2 regions of the Sphaerisporangium sp. NPDC051011 genome follow, and region 1 is predicted to be linked to the other one. Evidence: riboswitches for the same ligand, from Rfam matches in the RefSeq annotation. Region 1 holds a riboswitch; the other holds the start of a gene.
The links. A riboswitch is a leader RNA that binds a small molecule or an ion and turns the genes downstream of it on or off. The one in region 1 is predicted to bind cobalamin.
Positions count from the first base shown of each region.

Region 2: it holds a riboswitch for cobalamin, as region 1 does, so the genes downstream of both, AB0H21_RS38655 ((2Fe-2S) ferredoxin domain-containing protein) here and AB0H21_RS07375 (ABC transporter substrate-binding protein) in region 1, are expected to answer to the same signal.

Region 1 is NZ_JBFAGG010000003.1:3,729-14,413, forward strand. Features, by position in the region: gene AB0H21_RS07355 (nitrate- and nitrite sensing domain-containing protein) at 1-2,074, opposite strand, end outside; gene AB0H21_RS07360 (prenyltransferase/squalene oxidase repeat-containing protein) at 2,319-3,917, opposite strand; gene AB0H21_RS07365 (terpene synthase family protein) at 3,914-4,786, opposite strand; gene AB0H21_RS07370 (cytochrome P450) at 4,783-6,117, opposite strand; cobalamin riboswitch at 6,721-6,854, shown strand; gene AB0H21_RS07375 (ABC transporter substrate-binding protein) at 6,923-7,876, shown strand; gene AB0H21_RS07380 (iron ABC transporter permease) at 8,032-8,955, shown strand; gene AB0H21_RS07385 (ABC transporter ATP-binding protein) at 8,952-9,740, shown strand; gene AB0H21_RS07390 (adenosylcobinamide amidohydrolase) at 9,778-10,461, shown strand; gene AB0H21_RS07395 (hypothetical protein) at 10,575-10,685, opposite strand, start outside.
Region 2 is NZ_JBFAGG010000027.1:26,892-33,640, forward strand. Features, by position in the region: gene AB0H21_RS38640 (acyl-CoA dehydrogenase family protein) at 1-61, shown strand, start outside; gene AB0H21_RS38645 (enoyl-CoA hydratase/isomerase family protein) at 61-1,077, shown strand; gene AB0H21_RS38650 (NAD(P)-binding domain-containing protein) at 1,074-1,166, shown strand; cobalamin riboswitch at 1,384-1,510, shown strand; gene AB0H21_RS38655 ((2Fe-2S) ferredoxin domain-containing protein) at 1,837-2,220, shown strand; gene AB0H21_RS38660 (ABC transporter substrate-binding protein) at 2,272-3,291, shown strand; gene AB0H21_RS38665 (iron ABC transporter permease) at 3,297-4,427, shown strand; gene AB0H21_RS38670 (ABC transporter ATP-binding protein) at 4,424-5,299, shown strand; gene AB0H21_RS38675 ((2Fe-2S)-binding protein) at 5,402-6,106, shown strand; gene AB0H21_RS38680 (hypothetical protein) at 6,265-6,749, opposite strand, start outside.

The DNA.
Region 1 (10,685 bases):
GGTGGAGGCCCGCGCCCTCCGGCGCCGGGGGAAGCCCGCCCGCGGGAGGGGAGGGGAGGGCGGCCGGGCGGGGGTCACCGGTGGTGATCGCGGGGAACTCGCCGGTGCGGTGCCGTCCCTGCGCGGGGACGACGGCACCGGGGCGCGGTGCGTCGTGTTCGTCGGTCATGGGCTCCGTGCCGGGTTCGAAGTCGGCGTCGCCGTCGATCAGCTCGCGGGGGATCAGGACCACCACCGTCGTGCCGCCGTACGGAGAGGCCTTCAGCGTGACCTTGATGTTGTGCCGGGACGCCAGGCGGCTGACCACGTACAGGCCGAGGCGCGGGGTGCCGGAGAGCTTGAACTCCGGCGGGTCGGTGATGCGCTCGTTGGCGTCGGCGAGGTCCTCCGGGGTCATGCCGAGGCCGCGGTCCTCGATCTCGACGACATACCCCTTGGCGACCTCCTGGCCGCTGACCTGGACCGACGCGTACGGCGGCGAGAACGAGACCGCGTTCTCGATCAGCTCGGCCAGCAGGTGGATGACGTCGCCGATCGCGCGGCCGGCCAGCTCGGCCTCGCCCATGGGCATCAGCGTGACCTGGGTGTAGTCCTCGACCTCGGCGAGTGCGCCGCGCACGACGTCGACCATCGGGACCGAGCGGCGCCAGGCGCGGCCGGGGGAGGCGCCGGACAGGACGATGAGGTTCTCGGCGTTGCGCCGCATGCGGGTGGCCAGGTGGTCGACGCGGAACAGGTCGGCCAGCTCGGCCGGCTCGGTCTCGCGCCGTTCCATGGCGTCCAGGATGGTGAGCTGCCGGTGGACCAGCGACTGCGTGCGCCGGGCCAGGCTGAGCAGGATGCCGCGGTAGCTGCGCCGCAGCTCGGCCTGCTCGACCGCGACGCGGATCGCCGTCTCCTGCACGGTGTTGAACGCCTGGCCCACCTGGCCGATCGCGTCGTTGCCCGTGGCGAGCGGCGGCGCCTCCTCGGCGACGTTGACGTCCTCTCCGTGGCCGAGCCGTTCGACCACGTTGGGCAGCTTGCGGCCCGCCAGCTCCAGGGCGGCGGCGCGCAGCTCCTCCAGGCGCTGTACGAGGGCGCGGGCCGTGGTGATGGCCAGGATGATCGAGGCGATGACGGCGATGAGCCCGAGCCCGCCGGCCAGCGCCAGCCGGACGACGACGCCGGTGGCGATCGGCCGGGCGCGTTCGACGAGCTTCGCGCCTCCGGTGGTGAGCACTTTCTCGACCTGCCCCTGGACCGCGCCGGTGGCCGACTTCCAGCGCGCGCCGTCCACGGGGGCGAGCTGGGGCCGGGGCGTGAGCATCAGCTGGTTCTCGAGGCGGCGCAGGCGGTTGTACGGCTCGCTCTTGGTCATCTGCTCGAAGGCCGCGCGGTCGGACGTGGGCAGCTCGGCGGCGACCTTGGAGAACAGGAACCGCTGGGTGCCGACGAGCTGGGCGAACTGTGCCCGCTCGCTCTCGCCGGGGCCGCCCGCGGCCAGGGATCCGGCGATCAGGGCGTCCTCCTGCGCGAGGAGTTCGCCGGCGCGGCTGAGCTCGATGAACGTGCGCGTGTCCTTGGCGAAGTCGGCGTCGTCCAGCGTGGCCATCGAGTCGTAGACGCGGAAGAGCGCGTCTACGACGCCGGTGATCGCGACGGAGGCGCGCCCGCGGTCGATCAGGCCCTCGTCCACCTGCTCGCGCATCGGGCCGAGGACCCGCAGCTCCTGGGTCGCCTCGTCGATGCGCCGCCTGAGGGTCTCACTGGCCGCGTCCTGGACGGACGTGCTCGTGACCTGCCTGCGGAAGTCGGCGCTCGCGTCGTCGGTCCTGGTCCGCTGCGCGTTCAGGGCGATGCGCTGCTGGCTGGAGCCGGGGGCGCCCAGCAGGACGAGCGTGAGCCTGCGCTCCTGCTGCAGTTCGACCCTCAGCCGTTCGCCGGGGTCGGCGATGCCGGAGTTCAGGGTGGCGACCCACAGGACGTTGAAGCCCTCACGCAGGGTGACCCAGGCTGCGAACCCCCACAGGGCGACCAGCGACAGCAGGAGCGCCGTGACCTTGGTCCGAATACGCGAATTACGGAAGCGCATAAGTCCATCCCTGGCGAGCGTCAGGAAGCTCATATCACGGTTCGCGGCGCATAAAGCTCAGGTCACGCTATCGTGCTCTATTGCGCCGCATCGCATGGCAATGAGGTATTCCACCGCATCGCACTGGGGAACCCTAGCACGATGGCAAATGGTTCTCCGACTGTTCTGTGTCACTTTTGTAAACATGTCGGGTTGGCTGTCGGGTTATGCGATTCGGTATCACGTTTGTCGGCTGATGTGCCCTCTAGTGCTCCGACGTCGTGACGCTCCGTGCCAGGTGGAGCGCCCCCGTGACCACGGCCCGGACGATCGCCACCGGCAGGTACAGGTCCTTGTCCACCCACATCGGCGGGTCCTCGACCCGCCCGGCGGACCGCAGAAGGTACTCCTGCCCCCGCTCGATCGCGGCCGACAGACGCCGGCTCCTGGCGCTCCCCGCGGTGCCGCCCCCGGCCAGCAGGAGCTGGTACAACGCGTACGCCGTCTCCTCGGGCGTGCCGTCCCACAGCCCCCAGGAACCGTCCGGGCGCTGGGACGAGAGCACCCAGTCCGCCGCCAGCCGCACCGGCCGGCGCGACGCCGTCCCGCCGAACTCGCCGAGCGCCAGTGCGCAGCACGCCGTGGCGTAGTACGGCGAGACGTGCCAGCGGTCCGTCCAGCTCCCGTCCGCCCGCTGCCGCGCGCACAGCCAGGCCGCCAGCCGCCGGACGGCCTCCGCGTAGCGCGGGCGCGCGTCGGGGCGGGCCGCCGTGAACTGGCCGAACGCGTCCAGCACGTGGGCGTTCACCGTCGTCGAGTGCCCGTCCTCGCCGAGCCACGTGCTGAAGTGCGTGCCGGTGTGGTACGCCCAGAGGCTGCCGGGCTCGCGCGGGGCGCCGAGCAGCGCCAGCGCGTACAGCGCCACCGACGTCGTGTCGGCGTCGGCGGGCAGCCCCGGCCCCGCCGCCACCCCGTCTGGGTCGATCCGCTCGCCGAGGCTCGCCACAAGCTCGTCCGGCACGTCCACAGGGATGCCGGCGCGCAGCAGCCAGCTCACCACCCACCCGCGCTCGAACACCGTGATCGGGACCGCGCACGGCACCGGGCCGCCCGACAGCCGCACGACGGCCTCCAGGTGCTCGTGCGCCAGCGGCGCCGACCGTCCGGGGCCGCCGGGCTCGCCCAGCCAGGCGGCCGTGGCGGCCGGGGACGCGCCCACCGTCCCCTCGGGGGTCACCACGACGGCGGGGGCCCGCACGGCGGCCTCGCCCGCGACCTCCAGGGCGTGCATCAGCTTCACCGGCAGGGGAGCGCCCTGCCGCAGACGCTCGCGGACGAGCCGCACCCGCGCGTCGTCCATGTCCTCGGGGAAGGGCAAGAGCGGGCAGGACTCCCACGCCCCGGGCACGGAGGAGCCGGCGAGGGCGCGGACGAGCCGGTTGACCGAGGTGACCAGCGCGGGGACGACGAGCTCGATCGCGGGCATGTCCGGCAGCGGCGCGCCGAAGCCCCGCCGCGCCCGGAGCCCGAGCGCGCGCAGGGCGCGTCCGGCGGCCTCCGCCACGGCAGGGGAGCAGGCGGGGGAGGTCCGGACGAGCTCGCCGAGCAGCGCGTCCGCCGCGCTCAACGTGGGGACGAGCGCGTAGTCCTCGTGCGGACCCCACAGGCCGTCCGGGCGCTGGGTGTCCACGAGGAACGCGATCCGCTCGGCGTGCCCGGTCAGCCACGGGGCCAGGGCCGCCAGCCGCCCCGTCTCGTACACCGAGGGCGAGGCGTCACCCCACGGGCGCGTCATGAGCCCGGACACCAGGGTTCGGGCCTCGGCGGCGACGTCGGCGGTCAGCGCGTCACCGTGAATGCTCATAAGTCGCCCCAGTAGTCGGCGAGCCGGTAGAAGCCCGCGCAGAAGTCCATCTGACGTTCGAGGTAGCCGGCGATCAGGGGGTCGCCGTCCCGCAGAGGCTCGATCAGCTCCCTGGCCCGGGCCGCCAGCGCGGCGAGGCGCCGGTCCACCTCCTCGCGGGGCGCGCCGAGCAGCAGGGCGTTCAGGTCGCCCCACTCCACGTCCCGCCGGTAGGTCCCGAGGTCGTTCAGCAGGCGGATCACCCGTTGCACGGCCGCAGCCGCCTCCCGCACCGCCGCGATGGCGCCGGACGGCGCGCCGGTGTGGATCAGATGGGAGACGAAGACGAAAGTGAAGCCCAGGTTGTCGGCGTTGCCGAGGTACTGCTCCAGTGAGGGGACCGTGCCCGCGTCGCGCCACTCCCGCTCCAGGCGCATCGCCGCCAGCATGACCCGCAGTTCCTCGCGCCAGACGTGCCCGAGCGCGGGGAAGGCGGGGGCGGCGGACAGGTCCCGCCGGAGGTCGGCCAGGAACCGCGCCAGGTCGTCGCCGGGGGCCGGGTCCGCGCCGTCGGCGGCGGCCAGGCACCGGCGGGCGATGTCGTCCACCTCGGGCGCCGAGGCCGCGACGTAGTCCACCTGCCAGTCGAGCCCGAACGCCCACAGGGTGGCCTTGTTGGCCACCGAGAGCCGTTCGGCGGTGAACCACGGGCCGCTGAACGCCATGGCCAGGGACAACGTGCTGGTCAGCGCGTCGTCGAACGGCTTGGCCGAGAACAGGCCCGGGTAGGCCTCGAGCCATTCGCGCATCTGCCGCTGGGAGCTTCCGGCGACCGCGCAGATCAGCCCGGACTCCGTGGCGCCCGGCCACTCGCGGGCGGGAGCCGTCATCGCGGGCCCTGCCCGGCGCAGTTCACGGGAAGCAGCCGGAGTCCCACCGTGCCGCGCGGGCGCAGCAGCGCCGTCGCCGCGGGCGCGGGGGTACGGCCGCCGAGCGCCGCCGGGCGGAACCGGCTCAGGATGGCGGCCATGATCAGCGGGGCGTCCATGTAGAACAGGTGCTTGCCGACGCACTGGTGCGCGCCGCCGCCGAAGGGGAAGTACGCGTACCGGTGCCGCCGCTCGCCGCGGTCGGGGGAGAACCGCTCGGGGTCGAACTCCAGCGGCCGGTCCCACACCTCGTCGAGCCGGTGGGTGACGTACGGGCTGATCAGCACCATCGAGCCGGCCTTCAGGCGCGTCCCGCCGAGGGTCTCGCTCCGCACGACCGTGCGGGGCAGCAGCCAGCCGGAGGGGTAGAGGCGCATGACCTCCTGCAGCACCATCTTGGTGTAGCGCAGCTCGGGCACGTGCGCGGGCAGGGCGGGGCCGGTGCCGACCACGCGGTCGATCTCGGCGTACACCTTCGCGGCCACCTCGGGGTGGGCCTCCAGGAGCGGCCAGGTCCAGGTGAGCGTCGACGCCGTCGTCACCGACGCCGCCGCGTAGATGCTGACGAGGTCGTCGCGGACGCGCCGGTCGTCGCGCGGCGTGCCGTCCGCCTCCTGGGCGCGGCACAGCGCCGAGACGACGTCGGAGCCGTCGGCCGCGTCCCGCCTGACCTCGCGGATCAACGGGAAGATGATCTCGTCGATGGTCGAGACCGCGGTCTTGAACGCCCGGTCTCCGGGCAGCGGCACCCGGTACGGCATGAACGGCAGGAGCAGCCGGGTGAAGACCGCCGCGTCGGCCGTGTGGTAGGCGGAGGTGAGGCGTTCGCCGTCCCGCAGGGAGATCCGGTCGCCGAACAGCACGCGCACGACGCTCTGGTTGACGATGGCGCCCATCGTGCGGGCGGCGTCCATCGGGTCCTTCGAGCGGGCGCGCGCTTCCAGTTCCTCGATCCGCGCGTCGACGGTGGCGGCGATCGTCCCGGCGAGCGCGGCGACGTACTTCGGCGTGAACAGCGGCTGGAGGATCCTCCTGCTGGCCTCCCAGCCGGGGCCGTCCCCGAGGATGCTGTCGCCGAGCAGGCGGCCGAGCGGCTGCCAGAACATGCCCTGGCGGCTGTAGTTGGTCCAGTTGTCGCGCATGACGTGCTGGACGTGGTCGGGGTGGGTCACCAGGTAGGGCCGCAGCACGCCGAGGTTCAGCCGGACGATCCGCCCGCCGGCCTGCCTGCCCAGCGCGGCCAGGCCGTTCGCGGGGTCGCGCACGATGGCCGGCGCCACCCGTGCCAGCATGTTCCGTTTCCTGGTACGGGCAGCGTTGATTTCGACCGGCATTCCGACGTTCTCCACCCTTTCAACGACCCAGAGGCGCACCGCTACGAGGGGTTCCTCGTCTCGCCGGGAGCTCTACGTCGAACACCGGGTGCCGCAGAAGCCGCAAACTTCCCAAGCGGCTACTCTTACGGCAAAGTGACACATGATCGAGTTGATATCACGATCTTCTGACCTGGAGCAAGATTTTCGGTCAATGGTCCGGCCGACTACGGCAGGTTGTACTGTCCGGATATCCGCCGTCATGAGGCTCGTGACCGGTACGCCCTGGGCTGGGCTAGTCCCGCCGCCAGTGTCGGCACACATCGGGGACCCGAGCGTGGAACCGGTGTCGGTGGGCCTGATCGGAGCCGGTCCCTGAAGGCCGCCCTGAACCGCCGAGCGGAGCGAGGCCATGGGCAGGTTCGGGGCGCGGCGGTGTTCTGGAGGAGGAGGGAGGAAGGGGTGAGGAACGAACCCCTTCCGAGTGACGACGGAAGAACGCCGCCTAAAGGAGCGCCCCGAACCGCCGAGCGGAGCGAGGCCATGGGCACAGCGCCCTGAACCCGCCGCGCTGGAGGCGGCAATGAACCCAGTTGATACGGTTCCGGTGACGCGCGGCGTGGAGCGAAGCCGGTGTGAGTCCGGCGCTGTCCCGCAACTGTGAGATCCCCCCGGATCGAGCCAGGTCGCCTCCTGCCGCGCCGACGTCGTCAACCCTCGTGGAAAAAGGGTGATCCGTCCCACATCACGGGTCCCTCGTTTCCCGGCAACAGGAGGAACCCACGTGAGGCCCGTACGCACGGCCTTGGCGGGCGCGTTGCTGGGTGCGCTGACGCTGGCCGGATGCGGCCAGCCGACCGGCACCGCAGAGACCACCCCCGCCCCCGCCACATCCCCCGGCGAAACCGCGCAGGCCGCGGGCTTCCCGGTGACCGTCCAGGCCGGCAACGGCCCGGTGACGATCGCCAAGAAGCCAACGAAGATCATCTCTCTGTCGGCCAGCCATACGGAGACCCTGTTCGCGATCGGCGCGGGCCCTCAGGTCCTCGCCGTCGACGACCAGTCGAACTACCCGCCGGAGGCGCCCAAGACCGACCTGTCGGGGTTCAAGCCCAACGCCGAGGCGATCATCGCCAAGCAGCCCGACCTGGTCATTGTGTCCAACGACATCGACGGCGTCGTCGCCGCGCTCACCAAGGTCGGCGTCCCGGTGCTGCTGGAGCCCGCAGCCACCAAGCTGGACGAGGCCTACGACGAGGTCACCGACCTCGGGGCGGCCACCGGCAACGCGGAGAAGGCCGGCCAGGTCGCCGCGGACATGAAGCGACGGATCGACGCGTTCGCCGCCGCCGCGCCCAAGGGCAAGAACCTGACCTACCTCCACGAGCTGGACAGCACGCCGTACTCCGTGACCTCCAGCACGTTCCTCGGCCAGATCTACGGCCTGTTCGGGCTGACCAACATCGCGGACAAGGCGCCCGACACGGCCGGCGGCTACCCCAAGCTGTCCAGCGAGTTCGTGGTCAAGGCCGACCCCGACCTGATCTTCCTGGCCGACATCAAGTGCTGCGGCCAGTCCAAGGAGACCCTCGCCAAGCGGCCGGGCTGGGCCGGGCTCTCGGCGATCAAGAACGACCGGGTGATCCCCCTGGACGACGACATCGCCTCCCGCTGGGGGCCGCGCGTCGTCGACCTCGTCGAAATGGTGGGCGAGGCCGTCGGGAAGGCCTCCGGCTGAAACCCGCGACGGTTTCCACCGAGCCCCCGCCCGAGTCCCCGGCGCCCATCGCGGCCCCGGGGGCTTCGGCGCGGTCGCGGACGGCCGCCCTCACGGTCGCGCTCGCCGTGCTGGCCGTCTGCGTGCTGCTCGGGCTGGTGATCGGCGCGGTCGGCATGCCACTGAAGGGCGTGGCGCTCGAACTGCTCGACCGGCTGCCCTTCGTCACGGTCGACTCCGGGCTGTCGCCGGTCGAGAAGGGGCTGCTCGTCCAGTTGCGCCTGCCCCGCGTGGTGCTGGCGGCGATCGTCGGAGGCCTGCTGGCGATGTCCGGCGCCGGCTACCAGGGCGTGTTCCGCAACCCGCTCGCCGACCCCTACCTGCTCGGCGCGGCCGCGGGCGCGGGCTTCACCGCCACCCTGATGATCGTGCTGATCCAGGTGGACGGCCTGGTGCCGCTCGCGGCGTTCGGCGGGGCGATCGGCGGGGTGCTGCTGGCGTACGCGCTCGGAAGTACGGCGGGACGCGGCGGCGGTACGGCCACGTTGGTCCTGGCCGGGGTCGCGGTGTCGTCGTTCCTCGCCGCGCTCCAGGCGTTCGTGCAGCAGATCCGCGTCGAGCAGTTGCAGAAGATCTACTCTTGGATCCTCGGCGGCATCGGCGGCGACTGGTCGCAGGTGTGGCTGGTCGCGCCGTACGCCGTGGTGTCGTCGGTGGTCCTGCTGGCCCACGGGCGGCTGCTGGACGTGCTGTCGGTGGGGGACGACGAGGCGGTCGGCCTCGGCGTCGACGCCCGGCGGGTCAGGCTCGTCGTCCTGTGCGCCGCCTCCCTGGCCACGGCGTCGGCGGTCGCGGTCAGCGGGCTCATCGGGTTCGTCGGCGTGGTCGTCCCGCACGTCGTGCGGCGCCTGGCGGGCGGCTCCTACCGGGTCGTGCTGCCCCTGTCGTTGGTGGGCGGGGCCGCGTTCATGGTGCTCGCCGACCTGCTCGCCCGAACGATGCTCGCCCCGGCCGAGCTGCCGATCGGCGTGGTCACGGCCTTCGTCGGGGCGCCGTTCTTCGTCGGCGTCCTGCGCGCCACCCGGGCGGTGAGCGTGTGACCGGGGACGGCGCGCCCCCGGTCGAGGTGCGGGACCTGGAGGTCTCGCTGGACGGGCGACCCGTCCTGTCCGGCGTCGGGCTGTCGGTGCGCGGCGGCGAATGGCTGGCGGTCATCGGCCCGAACGGCGCGGGCAAGTCCACGCTGCTGCGCGCCATGATGGGCATGGTGGAGTCCCGGGGCGAGGTGCTCGTCGACGGCGTGCCCGCGCGCGGCCTCCGGCCCCGGCAGCGCGCCCGGCTGATGGCGTACGCCCCGCAGGACCCGCTGTTCCCCCCGGCGATGACCGTGTTCGAGTACGCCATGCTGGGCCGCACGCCGTACATCTCCTATCTCGGCCACGAGTCCCGCCGAGACAGGGAGATCACCGGCTCGGTGCTCGAACGCCTCGCCCTGTCCCCGCTCGCCGGCCGCCCGCTCGGCCACCTGTCCGGCGGCGAGCGCCAGCGGGTCGTCCTCGCACGCGCGCTCGCCCAGCAGGCGCCCGTCCTGCTGCTGGACGAGCCCACCAGCGCCCTCGACCTCGGCCACCAGCAGCAGGTGCTGGAGCTCGTGGACGGGCTGCGCCTCGCCGACGGGCTCACGGTGGTCACCACCATCCACGACCTCGGCCTCGCCGGGCAGTACGCCGACACGATGCTGCTCATCGCCGGCGGCCGGCACGTCGCCTCCGGCCCGGCCGGGGACGTGCTCACCGAGCCGCTGCTCGCCCGCCACTTCGGCGCGCGCGTCCACGTCAGCGCCGGCCCGGGCGGACGCCCGCTGGTCAACCTCGTGCGACCATGAGCCCGCCCATGAGACCCGCCCGTGAGGAGCGCCCGTGCTGTCTTTGAGCCACCGGCACGAGGACGGCGCGCGCCTCGCCTCGCTTCTGTGGGAGTTCGGCCCCGGCTGGCGCATGATCTCCTCGGCCGTCCTCGGCGGCGGCATCGGCCCGCGCGAGTGGGTGCTCAACGCGCAGGTGGTGGCCGGGTACGCGCGCATGGACCCGACGGAACACCTGAGGGAGCTCGCCCCGCCGGGCCCCGGGGTCGGCATGATGACCGCGGCCTCGGTCGCCCGCTACACCCGCCGCGAGGACGGGGGAGCCGAGGCCGTCGCGACCGTCGGGCTGCGGGTCCCCACCTGGGCCGCGTCGCCGGAGGGGGCGCCCGACCCGGAGCTGCGGCCCGCGCGGCGCGAGCCCGTCCACCCCGGGACGATCAACATCATCGTGGCCGTCCCCGTGGCCATGAGCGACGCCGCCCTGGTCAACACCGTGATGACGGTGACGGAGGCCAAGACCCAGGCCCTGATCGAGGCCGGGTACGCCTGCACGGGCACCGCCTCGGACGCCGTCTGCGTGGCCGTGCCCGCCACCGGCCCGCAGGAGGCGTTCGGCGGCCCCCGCTCGACCTGGGGCGCCCGCGTCGCGCGCGCCGTCCACCACGCCGTACTGGAGGGCGCGCACGACTGGGCGGCCGTCCACGACATCGAGCCCGGGGACGCCCTCGGGGCTACGACGTGAAGCCGGCGGTGCCCAGCAGGCGGTCGATCCGCGCCTGGCCGGTGCGGCCGGACGAGAGGTGCTAGCAAATCGTCCGTGAGCACTTCGCTCGGTTGGAGAACGCGTCCGATTAATTAATGAAGGTGTTCCGTCAGTGCCTCGGTGGATTCGCGGGCGCTGACGGTGTCGATAGAGCTGAGCAGGTTGCGTAGAGCTACCACTAGGGCTCTTACCCGACCGGATGA
Region 2 (6,749 bases), on a different contig from region 1:
CGAAGGGACCAATGAGATCATGCACGTCATCGTCGCCCGCGGACTGATCGGGGCCGCCTGATGGACATCGAGACCACGCGCTCCGGCCACCTCGGACACATCCTGCTCAACCGGCCGCAGGCCCTCAACGCCCTCACCCATGACATGGTCCGCCACCTCGACGCCACGCTGCGCGCGTGGGAGGCGGACGACGCGGTCGACGTCGTGCTCATCAGCGGCGCGGGCGAACGCGGCCTGTGCGCCGGGGGCGACATCCGCTCCGTCTACCATGACATTCGCCAGGGAGGTGACGCCACGCCCGCGTTCTGGCGGGACGAGTACCACCTCAACGCCCACATAGCCCGATACGGCAAACCGTACGTCGCGCTCATGGACGGCCTGGTCCTGGGCGGCGGTGTCGGAGTCTCGGCGCACGGCAGCGTGCGCGTGGTCACCGAGCGCACGAGACTGGCCATGCCCGAGACCGGCATCGGCCTCGTCCCCGATGTCGGGGGTACGTACCTGCTCTCGCGCGCTCCCGGTGAGATCGGCCTGCACCTGGCGCTGACCGGGGCGTCGATCGGGGCGGGCGATGCCATCCTCTGCGGGCTGGCCGATCACTTCGTCCCCTCCGCCGACCTGGCCGCCTTCAGCCGGGCCGTGGAGGAGCACGGGGTGGCGCACGCCCTGGAGACCTACGCGCGTGCCGCCCCGGACGGGACGCTGGCCGGACAGCGTGCCTGGATCGACGTCTGCTACGCGGCCGAGAGCGTCGCGCAGATCGTGGAGCTCCTGCTGGACAGCGGCGACAACGCGGCGAAGGAGGCGGCCGAGCAGATCGTCGGCAGGTCGCCGACGGCGCTCAAGGTGACCTTGGAGGCGATCCGCAGGGCGGGGCTCCTCGGCTCGCTGGAGGAGGTGCTCGACCAGGAGTACCGGGTGTCGTGCCGGGCCCTGCGCCACCCGGACCTGCGGGAGGGCATCCGCGCCCAGATCATCGACAAGGACCGGACGCCGCGGTGGGCGGTCGCCGCCTCGCCCGAGGAGGTCGGAGCGTTCTTCGCCCCCCTGGGGGACCTGGAGCTGGGACTGTCATGAAGATCGCTTTCATCGGACTGGGCGGCATGGGCGGCCGCATGGCCGTCAACCTCGTCAAGAACGGCCATGATGTGCACGGCTCGACGTGAACGGCGCCGCGCTCGCCACGGCGGCATCACAGGGAGTGCGGCCGCGCGTTCGGCGACGGAGGGGGTCGCCGACGCCGGGCTGGTCATCACCATGGTGCCCGCCGGCCGATCCCCCTTGGCGCCGGAACGCCCTGGCCCCCGCGAGTCGGTGCGAAGAATGTGAGCTTTTGCGAACAGAGCGGCGTGTGCGACCATGGGCGGCGAAAGGCGACGGCGGAACGAGGAAGCCGGTGTGAATCCGGCGCGGTCCCGCCACTGTGATCGGCGAGCGGACCCCGACGACGCCACTGCCCCGATGGGGTGGGAAGGCCGGGGCGAGCCTCGACCCGAGAGCCAGGAGACTCATGCGGTCGCCTCCTCACGGAAATTGGGGCGGATCTCCCCAAGAGAGGAACGGTGATCGTCATGCCGCATGGCCGGCAGGTCACCTCCGCTTGCCCGCACCGCTTCCCAAGCGGGCCTCTCCCGGTGATCCGTCTCCTCGTCAGCCACGCCCGTCATCGAGGAATGGCGGCTGCGGCCTGTTCCCAGGAGACCGCCGATGAGCCTTCCTCCGCTGTGCGACGTTCATCCTCACCGACCTGATCGCGATCCCGCATCCCGACCCGGCGCTTGCCGTGCATACGTTCAGCTGTCACCCACGCCTACCTGGTAGACGGTCAAAGCGCGCATGACGAGGATCGCCGTCTGCCGGGGGTGCTGCTGCGGCAGCGCGCGCAAGGTCCCTGGGTTCGACCACGACGAGCAGCTCACCCGCCTGGCCGAGGTCGCCGAGGTACGCGTCACCGACTGCCTGGACGTCTGCGAGCAGGCGAACGTCATCGTGGTACAGCCCTCACCCGCGGGGCGGGAGGCGGGCGGGCGCCCGGTGTGGCTGGGACTGGTCAACCAGCCGGAAGCGGCCGACGACGTCGCCGCGTGGATCCGCGCCGGCGGCCCCGGCCTCGCCGATCTCCCCGCCATCCTCGCTCTCCACGTCACGGCTCCGCCGCGGCGTACCGGCACCGGCGACGTCGTGCGCGGCTCGGCGGAGAAGCCCGACCCGGCCACCTGACTCCGATATCTGCCCTTCTGTTCGAGAGGACATACGCATGAGGACATACATATGACGCGCGGACGTCTCCTGCTCCCGGCACTCGCGCTCACCGCGGCGGTGCTCGTCACCGGCTGCGGCGGTACCACCACCGGCGCATCCGCCACCGGCACCCCCACGACCGGGGCGCCCGGGACTGCTGCCTCCATCACGCCGACGGGCTTCCCGGTCACGGTGGCCAACTGCGGTGTGACCACCGTCTACGAACAGCCACCGCGGCACGCGGTGTCGCTGAATCAGCACGCGACCGAGGTGATGCTGGCGCTCGGCCTGGAGAAGTCCATGATCGGTACGGGCTATCTCGACGACCGGATCCTGCCCGAGTACAAGGCGGCCTACGACGGCATCAAGGTGCTGTCGAAGGAATATCCCTCCTACGAGGCGCTGCTGGCCGCCGAGCCCGACTTCGTCTACGGCGGCTTCAGCAGCGCCTTCGACGAGAAGGAGGGACGCGGCCGGGCCGCGCTCGCCGAGGCCGGGATCGACTCCTACCTCAACGTCGAGCAGTGCCCATCCGGGCCGGTGACCGTGTCGATGATGGACGAGGAGGTCCGCAACGTCGCCAAGATCTTCGGCGTGCCCGACCGCGCCGAGCAGGAGGTGCGCCGGCTGCACGTGACCCTCGACACCGTCAAGGAGAGGTTGGCGGATGCCGTCCCGATCAAGCTGTTCGTCTACGACAGCGGCGACAAGACCGCGTTCACCGCGGGCGGCGCGGGCATCGGCAACGAGGTGATCAAGCTGGCCGGTGGGGTGAACCTGTTCGCCGACCTGCCCAAGGCATGGGGAGACGTGTCGTTCGAGCAGGTGGCGGAGCGGGCGCCCGAAGTGATCGTCATCTATGACTACGGCGACCAGTCCGTAGATGACAAGAAGCGGTTCCTGCTGTCCAACCCCGCGCTCAAGGACGTCCCCGCGATCAAGAAGCAGAGGTTCGCGGTGCTGCCGCTCTCGTCCGTGGTCCTCGGCGTCCGGGTGCCGTCCGCGGTGGAGTCCCTCGCACGACAGCTCCACCCCGACCGCTTCCAGTGACCGACATGACCGACATGACGGAGGCCGGCGGGACTGCCGCGGGCGCCGCCTCACCTGGGCGTCCGGGGGCGGCGGAGAGCGTCGCGTCCCCGCGCGACTCCCGAACGCCTGGCCGTCCGCGGATTTCCATGACGCTCGTGCTCGCCGGCCTGGTGCTGCTGACCCTGGCGGCCGCCACGGCGGGAGTGGCCGCAGGCTCGGTCGACCTGCCGCCCGGCCAGGTCTGGGGCATCCTGCTGCACCGGATCCACCCGGCCCTGGCCGAGCAGAGCTGGACCCAGGTCCGCGAGACGATCGTCATGGACGTGCGGCTGCCCCGCATCCTGCTGTGCGGCGTGATCGGGGCCGGTCTGTCGGTGTGCGGGATGGCCCTGCAGGCGCTGGTGCGCAACCCCCTGGCCGACCCGATGCTGCTCGGCGTGTCCTCGGGAGCCAGCGTCGGCGCGGTGGCCGTCGTCGTGTTCAACGTGACCCTGTTCGGAGTCTTCTCCCTGCCGGTGGCGGCGTTCATCGGTGCCCTGGCCGCGCTCGTCGCGGTGTACTTCCTCGCCCGATCCGGCGGGCGCATGACGACGGTCCGGCTCGTGCTGGCCGGGGTGGCGACGGCCGAGGTGCTGTCCGCGGTCGCCGGCTTCCTGGTGGTGACATCCAACGATCCGCACAAGACGCAGTCGGCGTTGCGCTGGATGCTCGGCGGGCTGGCCGGCACCACATGGACCGTGGTGTGGATCCCCGCCGCCGCCGTCCTGGCCGGAACGGTGGTCCTGCTCGGAGTCTCCCGCCCGCTCAACCTGCTGCTGGCGGGCGAGGAGGCCGCCGCCGCCCTCGGGCTGGACGTCCACCGGTTCAGGGCGGGGTTGTTCGTGCTGGTGGCGATGATGATCGGGACGATCGTCGCGGTCAGCGGCTCCATCGGGTTCGTCGGCCTGATCATGCCGCACGTCGTACGGCTGCTGCTCGGCGCCGACCATCGCCGCGCCCTTCCCGCGTGCGCGCTGCTCGGCGCGGCATTCCTGATCGTCGCCGATCTGGTGGCCCGGACGCTCATCAGTCCGGAGGAGATCCCCGTCGGGCTGCTGACCGCCCTGGTCGGCGGCCCCTTCTTCCTGTGGCTCATGAGACGGAGAGCACGATGACGGCAGGAGAGGCGGCGATCGCGGCCGCACCGGGAACGACCGCCGAGGCGGCGCACGGCGACACGGGGCGACCGGCCCTGCTCAGCGTGCGGGATGTGTCCGTCGTCGTGAACGGCAGACCCCTCGTGCGCCAGGTGTCCCTGGACGTGGAGCCGGGCGAGGTGATGGGGCTCGTCGGGCCCAACGGCGCGGGCAAGTCCACACTTCTGCGCACTTTCTACCGGGCGGTGCGACCCACCTCCGGGCAGGTGCTGCTGGACGGCGAGGACGTCTGGCGGATGCCCGGCAAGCGGCTGGCGCGAAGGCTGGCCGCCGTGATGCAGGAGACGGGCGGCGACTTCGAGCTCACCGTGTACGACGTGGCGGCGATGGGCCGCACCCCGCACAAGCGGGCGTTCGAGGGCGACGACGCAGGCGACCGGGCCACCGTCATGGACGCGCTGGAGCGGCTGGACGTCGCCGGCCTGGCGCACGCCCCCTTCGACCGGCTGTCGGGCGGCGAGAAGCAGCGGGTGCTCATCGCCCGAGCCCTCGCCCAGCGCGCGGGAACGATGGTGCTCGACGAGCCCACCAACCACCTCGATCTTCGCCACCAACTCGACGCCCTCAGGCTGGTACGCGGGCTGGGCGTCACGGCGGTCATCGCGTTGCACGACCTCAACCTGGCCGCGGCGTTCTGCGACCGCATCTGCGTCATGGCCGACGGCGCGGTCGTCGCCCTCGGTGCGCCCGGCGAGGTGCTCACCCCGGCGCTGCTCGCCGATGTGTACCAGGTTGAGGCCGAGGTGACCACACACCCGTCCACCGGGACCCCGCAGGTCACCCTGATAACCCGCACCGAGCCGCGCCCAAGGAGAGATCCACCGGCCTGACCCTTTCCCGGACGACCCTTCAACGATCCGCCGTTTTCCCCGCGCACTCCACCCCGTAAGTCGGCACAGATTCACCGGATCAAGAGATCGGAGTAACGCGACATGGGTTTTCTCCGTCCGGCCTCCGCGCAATCGATCACCGCCGCTCTGGCAGACGTGGCCTCCTTCAGCTCGTTCTTCTCGATCACCGTGTCGGATGACGACGCCGGCTGGCATCCGATCGAGGAGGACTACGCCCGGGGCTTCCCCGACCTGATCACACGGACCACCGCTCGCTACGACACCCGGGAACAGCGCATCGGTGCGTCCATCGTGCAACTTGGGCACGCGGCCCGTCTGTGGTCGCCCATGCTCGCGTGCGCCGTCGTCCACGGCGTCGTGCCCGACCTGACTCCTCTGCACCGCGCCGACGACGGGCCGGCCTTGCGGCTGCCGACCCCCTCCGGCCGGCATGTCGAGGGGAATGCCCATGCCGAGCTCATCCACGTTCTCTATCGAGCGGTGGTGGTCACGCACCTGGAGGCGCTCGCCGCCGGGCTGCGCGTCAAGGTCGCACCGCGCCTGCTGTACGGCAATGCGGCGTCCGCGCTGGCAGAGGCCGGCCGAGCCGTTCTCGCCGCCCGTCCGGACCTCGCGGAACCGGCGCGCCGCCTCACCACAGACCTCCTCGTCACGGGTCGGCTGGCCGGGCTGGGCGACGTCACGGGTCCCGATCTGACTTTCCGACGCAGGACCTGCTGCCTTTATTACCGGGTACCCGGCGGGGTGAAGTGCGGCGACTGCTCTCTCGACGGCAAACAAATCTAACGACATCCGCCCGGACCACTCCGGCGCGCTGCCACCTTCCGCCCTGGATGGGCCGCTTCCGTGCACCCTTGGTGTCGGCGACTCGATGACCGGCCGGCATTACAGGACAGTTGGTTCGTACGGGCCACGGTCATCGCAGTCCGAGGTCGCGACCACGATTATTGTGGCGGTCCCACATCTGTGGAGGCGCCGAGGGCGTTCCCAAGGTTCACCACATGTTCGGCAATCTGCCTGGCCAGGCAGAGGGCCTCCGGTTGAGGCACGCCGACGGGGGGCGGACGCATCGTTGGGCATGATGCCGCCACGACCAATTGATCGACCAGGCCCAAAACCATGGCGCAGGTAGCCAGGGCGCGTGGCCTGTCCACCGGGACCCCGTTGCGCCCGTCCACCACCCCGACCACGACCCTCTTCCGAGGAAGACCCCCGACCCCGGCCAGCGCACGCAGATTGCCGGGAGAGGTGACGAAATCGAGGGCGACGCTCTCCACCTTCGATTCGGCCAGGACCGCCAGCGCCGGACCGGCCTCCCCGGAGCACAGGCACACCAGGAGCCGGGGGCGATGGCTCAGAGTGCCCAGCCAGGCGTAGGCGTAAGCCATCTTGCGAAGGACGGCGGGGGAACTCCGCGTGACCAGCGCGC